Regions from separate parts of the Tuberibacillus sp. Marseille-P3662 genome, predicted to be linked through region 2. Evidence: predicted binding sites of a transcription regulator. Region 2 holds the regulator's gene; the other holds the start of a gene.
The links. The regulator Rex, encoded in region 2, represses fermentation and respiration genes when NADH is low (regulators of the CRP and FNR family bind a similar motif). The targets are predictions, from matches to a motif close to TTGTGAAATATTTCACAA.
Positions count from the first base shown of each region.

Region 1: ahlS (AhlS family quorum-quenching N-acyl homoserine lactonase) is a predicted target of Rex. The motif match lies at 1,962-1,979, and genes of this name have one in related genera.

Region 1 is NZ_FXBS01000006.1:1,534,059-1,537,481, reverse strand. It holds gene B9Y89_RS16340 (zinc-dependent alcohol dehydrogenase family protein) at 1-938, opposite strand, end outside; gene ahlS (AhlS family quorum-quenching N-acyl homoserine lactonase) at 959-1,807, opposite strand; gene B9Y89_RS16330 (sigma-54 interaction domain-containing protein) at 2,017-3,372, shown strand.
Region 2 is NZ_FXBS01000003.1:4,644-8,066, reverse strand. It holds gene map (type I methionyl aminopeptidase) at 1-195, opposite strand, end outside; gene tatC (twin-arginine translocase subunit TatC) at 271-1,011, opposite strand; gene B9Y89_RS01400 (twin-arginine translocase TatA/TatE family subunit) at 1,014-1,193, opposite strand; gene B9Y89_RS01395 (redox-sensing transcriptional repressor Rex) at 1,215-1,844, opposite strand; gene moaC (cyclic pyranopterin monophosphate synthase MoaC) at 1,853-2,344, opposite strand; gene B9Y89_RS01385 (ABC-F family ATP-binding cassette domain-containing protein) at 2,442-3,423, shown strand, end outside.

The sequences.
Region 1 (3,423 bases), on a different contig from region 2:
GTGCGTTCTTCGGCTGTGAGCGTCACTTGAGGGAACGAAAATTGGTGACTCGGGTCGGGTAATCCTGTCGTAACTGTGGTGCCACCCCTTTTTGTTATCCCGTAAGCTGTTTCCATGGCAGGCACAACGCCAGCTGTTTCAAAAGCATAGTTAACTCCTCCGCCTGTTGCTGAACGGATGTTTTCCACAGCATTTGGATCTCGAGAATCAAAGGTCGATGTTGCACCTATTTTTTTAGCAAATTCAAGTTTATCTGGGTTAATATCGACTGCGATAATTTGACGAGCCCCTGCTAAAACAGCACCAAGCAACGCATTAAGTCCAATGCCACCCAGTCCTACGACAGCGACACTGCTTCCAGGTTTTACACGAGCTGTATTGATAACGGCCCCGACACCTGTAATAACCGCACAACCAAAGATAGCAACTTTGTTCAATGGCACTTCTGGATCAACTTTGATCACTGAGTTTCGAGATACCACGGCATATTCGGCAAAACCGGAAACGCCCAGATGATGGTTGACAGGCCCATGATCAGAATGAAGTCGACGTTCTCCTGAGAGTAATACACCTTCATTATTGACGGCTGCTCCGGTTTCGCACAAAGCTGGCCGTCCTTCCTGACAAGGCAGGCAATGTCCGCAACTCGGAACAAATGAACAGACGACATGATCTCCAGGCTTTAAACCGGTAACACCTTCACCGACCTCGGTAATGACACCAGCTGCTTCATGGCCGAGTGCCATAGGCGTTGGTCTTGGACGACTGCCGTTAATGACAGATAAATCCGAATGGCACAAGCCAACAGCCTTAACTTGAACAAGGACTTCGTCTCTCTCAGGACCATCTAATTCTAGGGTTTCAACTTTTAAAGGCTGGCTTTCAGCATAGGGAGTGGGGCGTCCCATCTCATGTAGAACAGCTGCTCGTGTTTGCATTTGAATACTCCTTTCGATCATTACTCATAATAGCCTTCGGTTGATTTACGGAAGGTTTTAAATTGGTCTGCATCGTGACCATACCAAACGACAGCGTTCGTTTCTCTTGCCAAACGTTTTATTTTGTTTACAGCTTTCGCCCAACCCACGGAGTCATATATAATGCCAGGTGGTTTTATTGGCGGCCCATAGCTTTCAGCAGTATAGATAGCATCAGAGGCGAGTATAATAGAGCCTGTATCAGGTAATTCAACTTGAAGGCCAATCATGCCCCAAGCATGGCCGCTTCCAAAATTAAGAATTTTAACCCCTTCCACAAGTTCCAAATGATCCTCGTCTGGTTTAACGGTTTGCCATTGTAGATTATTCTTGATCCATGCATTGATGTCGGCCCAAATGTAGGCGCCTTCACTTTGATTTCGAGCAAAGGTTCGTAGGGCGCCGTTTAATTCATCATCGTGAACAATAACCGTTGCGTTGGTAAATAACTCCAAGCAACCCGCATGATCTAAATGGAGATGGGATGCAACAACATACTTGATGTCCTCGGGGCGAACGCCTAACTGTTCTAATCGGTTATGCAAGTAACATTCTTCACTAGCTTTCCATGGGAACCCTTTCTGAGTAGCTTCATTCCAACGTCCCTCGGGTCCCATCGAATTTGGATTACAGGCCGTATCAAATAAAATCTTTCCTTCCGGATGATCAATAAGCACAGTGTAAATAGGGAATTCAACCATTTCATTGGGGGCGTGGGGATCATCCACGGTCGCCTGATTGGATGTGGCGATCATTAAATTTTTGTCCATGCTCATTCGGCCATTGTCCATCACATAAAGCTTAGGTCTCGACTTGTTGATATTTACCATTGTTTTAACTCCTCCTTTTTAAACAAGATTCATTATTGTATATGCAATTGTAGTGCCAAAATATAGAAGGGCATGACAAGCCTAAAAAGATATTTTGTTGGTGAAAAAAATCACCATACGGATAGGAATTTTCCTGGAAGTATAGAAATTTTAATGGTGAAAAAAGTCACCATCATGTTCTGAAAATCACCAGAGGTGGAGGGTTAAAAATGACATCTCTCAATAAAAAAATGGCGTCAATCATAGAATTTTCTACAGATGGCATCTATGTTGTCGATCAAGATGGTGTGACCATTTTGGTTAATTCAGCTTATGAAGAGATGACTGGTTTTCGAAGAGATGAATTGGTTGGCCATCATATGACTGATTTAATGAATCAGGGCTATATTGACCAATCGGTATCTTTACTTGTCCTTGAAAAGAAAAAGCAAATCTCAATTATGCAGAAAATCAACGGGAAAAAAGATGTGATTGTGACTGGCAATCCAGTTTTTGGCGAATCAGGACAGATTGATATGGTTGTTACAAGCGTTCGCGATATTACATACTTGAACGACATAAGAGGAGAACTAGAGAAGGCAAAAAGCTTTTCCAAAATCAACAATAATCGATATACTTTTAAGCTGAATGATCCGCGTCAGACGATGGTTTTCCAAAGTCAAAAAATGAAGCAGATCTATGACAAAATTAAACTGATTGCGCCTCATCCCACAGGTGTACTTTTATCTGGTCCTTCGGGTACTGGGAAAGAGGTTATTGCAAACATGATTCATAAATTGAGTGATCGGCATGATAAACCTTTTATCAAGGTGAACTGCGGAGCGATTCCTGAGTCACTCATGGAATCGGAGCTATTTGGATATGAGAAAGGTGCATTTACAGGAGCTCATAAGAACGGAAAAATCGGACTACTTGAGTTGGCTAATGAAGGTACGATCATGTTAGATGAGATTGGCGAGATGCCGCAACAATTACAGGTCAAGCTTTTGCGTACCCTCCAAGAAAAGCAAATTCAAAGAATTGGTGGGAGTCATCCAAGAAATTTAAATATCCGAATCATATCGGTGACGAATCAAGATTTAAGAAAACTTGTCACGGAAGGGCGATTTCGCGAAGACCTTTTTTACCGATTGCTTGTTGTCGACATTCAAGTTCCCCCTTTAGTCCAACGGCCTGAAGATATCCAGGAATTAGTCGACCATTATTTTAACTATTATTGCCGGCAATATTCAATTAATAAGTGTCTATCAAATGATACACATAAATTACTAAATGTTTATAATTGGCCAGGTAATGTCAGAGAATTGAGAAACTTGATGGAAAGTATGGTTGTCTCCATACCGTCGAGAACAATTGAGCCACACCATCTCCCTCCACATATTTACCAGAATACGAACATGGATGTTGATCGACCATTATCCTTGAGGGAGCAATTGGAACAGTTTGAAAAACGGATCGTTAAGAATGCAATACAAAAAAATGATTCTATCCGGAAGGCAGCTAAAGAGTTAGGCATGAATCATTCAACGCTAGTTAAGAAAATGAAAAAGTGGCGTGAAGAATGATTTTTTGTATAAATTGAATAATTGCAGCCATTTCCATAAGTTTAGTATGAT
Region 2 (3,423 bases):
ATACTCATAGCCTTGATAACCTTTTTGTTCTGGTGTTGCCCCCCGCTCGCTTAAAAAAGCCTCTGTAAAAGCTTCAATGTCGGCTGTGGTTATGCCTGGTTGAAGTTTCTTTTTGATAGCCTGATGACAAGCAGCGAGTATTTCCCCAGCTTCCTTCATTTTGGCAATTTCATTCATCGATTTTAACTGCAGCATTTTATCACCCTTCTTCATTCGTTACAATAATCACCCTATGTTAGATTCCTAATCATGGGTACTGCCGACGGCTAGCTATTGATTTTCGTTTGTTAAAGACTTAATCTTTTGTCGATAAGCCATTCGAGAGATCACAATACTTACTTCATAGAGGATGACCAACGGCACCATCACAATCAATTGGGAAATGACATCAGGAGGCGTAATGAAACCTGCCATGATCAAGAGAACAAAGTAAGCATACTTCCGTATCCTGTGCAATAAGGCTGGTGTGACAAGACCCAGCCTCGTTAAGAACATAACAAGAATCGGTAATTGGAAAACAAATCCAAACGGCAATGTGATTTGTAATAAAAAACGAAAGTATTCATTAATGCCAATCTCACTTTCAATATTCAACGACGTGCTTAGATTTCCCATAAAATTTAAGGTATAAGGAAAAAGAATATAATAAGAAAAAGCAAGACCGCCTAGAAATAATAAAACTGCCAATGGGATAAAGGCTAATGTCACTTTTTGTTCCTTTTTATATAGACCAGGCGCAATAAAAGCCCATATTTGGTAGAGTATGAGTGGTAAAGCAATAATAATCCCAATCACAAACGCCATCTGTATAAAAATGTTCAGAGGATCGGTAACCCTGAACGCATTCATGGCAACGCCTTTCGCTTCCTCTGCTTTCTGTAAATACAAAATTAACGGCTTGGATAAGAAGAAGCCAACTACAAAGGCGATGACAAAACCAATGGCGACGATCATCAACCGCCGCCTGAGTTCGTGTATATGTTCCGTCATGCTCATGTACTTATCAGCCATGCTTAATCATCCTGCTTTTTGTTCTTATCGTCATGATTGTCGTCCATAATTCCCTTAGTAGCATTCTTAAATTCCCTGAGCGTATGACCTGCAGCTTTACCTAATTCAGGAAGCTTCTTCGGCCCGAAAATAATTAAAGCGACAACTGCTACAAGAGCAATACTTCCCGCACCGTATCCCATCGTTACGTCACCTCCATGCTGCTATTTAAGCGGATAGTTTTTGAGAAAATAAATGATTGATTGTAACTCGACAGCCAAGTCAATATGATGAACCCTAATGTGATCAGGAACCGAAAGACGGACTGGCGTGAAGTTCAGAATCCCATTAATACCTACAGCAACCAGTTGATCAGCGACTTTCTGCGCAGCGGCTGCTGGCACCGTCAAAATGGCTACAGGGATGTTACCATTTTCAGCTTGTATATCACGCAAATCATCGATGGTCACACCAGCGATTTCCGTACCAATTTTATCTCCATCAACATCATAGGCTTTCACGATTTGTGTGCTATTATTTTTCATAAAATTATAATTCAATAGTGCTGTTCCAAGATTGCCTACACCTACTAACATTACTTCAGTTAACTCATCTTGGTCAAGTGTTTCCCGAAGAAAGTCCAACAACCGTTCCACATTATAACCGTAACCTTTTTTACCCAATGTGCCAAAATAGGAAAAGTCTCGTCTAATAGTGGCCGAGTCAATTTTAACCACATCGCTTAATTCTGAAGACGACACGCAGCTTTTCCCCGATTCAGCGAGGTGACGCAGCGAACGATAATATAGTGGCAGTCGTTTAGCTGTTGCCCTCGGAATCTGCTCATAACTCATATCAATATTTAACCCCCGTCGACGCTTTGGTCAGACTGATAGTCACCACTTTTTCCCCCGGTTTTTTGGACGAGATAAGTCGATGCTATCGTCATACCTTTATCTAACGCTTTGCACATATCATAAACCGTTAAAGCTGCGGCAGATACCGCTGTCAGCGCCTCCATTTCTACACCCGTTTCATTTTTGGTTTTAACGGTAGCATGGATGGCTAGGCATCCTGCTTCTTCCCATGTAAACGTGATGTCAACGCCCGATAGCGATAACGGGTGGCACATCGGAATCCACTGTGAGGTTTGTTTCGCTGCCATAATCCCCGCAACCTGAGCGACTGCAAGTACATCGCCTTTTTCCACCTTTTGCTGTGTCACAGCATCATAAGCTTGCTGATTCATGGTGACGGTTGTACGAGCGATAGCTGTGCGTGACGTTTTTTCCTTAGCGGATACATCAACCATCTTTGCTCTACCTTGGTCATTGACGTGTGTGAGTCGATCCAATACCAAGGCCTCCTTTTATCTTAGTCTTAACACCCATATGGTTGCCACTGGTCTCAGCTATACGATACACTGAAATAAGGATTTGAGGTGTATTCAAGTGATCCTATTACAGACCAATAAAATCAGTAAATCCTATGGTACTGATACCATTTTATCGAATATTAACATAGAAGTACAATCTCATGAACGTGTCGCACTCGTTGGCCGCAACGGCAGTGGTAAAACAACGTTGCTCAAAATTATTTTAAACGAACTTGAAGCCGATGATGGGGATGTCATTTTTGCAAAAGAAACGTCCGTAGGTTATCTTTCCCAGCACACTGCTATTCATTCAGAGCGTTCAATCTATGATGAATTAGCCCTCGTTTTCACTGACCTCATTAACATGGAAACGAAACTCCGGGACATGGAGCAATCCATGAGCGATTCCGACAATATGAGCTCAGATGACTATCAAAAATTGCTGGATGACTACGATCAACTTCAGTCAGCCTTTACTGAACGCGGAGGCTACACCTTTGATGCTGATATCAAAGCCATCCTTAACGGTTTAAATTTCGGCGACTATGATTGGCAGACACCAGTCAGTCATTTGTCAGGTGGACAAAAAACACGTTTAGCCCTTGGCAAATTACTCCTAAAAAAACCTGATTTATTAATTTTGGACGAGCCCACCAACCATTTAGATATTGACACATTAACATGGCTGGAAGGCTATCTACAGCATTATGCTGGAGCCATTCTCGTCGTCTCACACGATCGGTATTTTCTTGACAAATTAATTACAAAAGTCTATGAAATATTTAATACAGTCTCCTTCAAATATGTCGGCAACTATTCACACTTTTTACAAGAACGGGCCGCACGCTACGAGCAACAACTCAAAGCTTATGAAAAACAACAAAAAGAAGTTGCCAAACTTGAAGACTTTATTCAAAAAAATATAGCTCGTGCATCCACATCAAAACGGGCCAAAAGCAGGCGAAAAAAACTGCAAAACATGGAGACGATGGATCGGCCGGATAGCGATCATCCTTCTGCTAAATTTTCTTTTGATATTAAAAAGCAAAGCGGACATG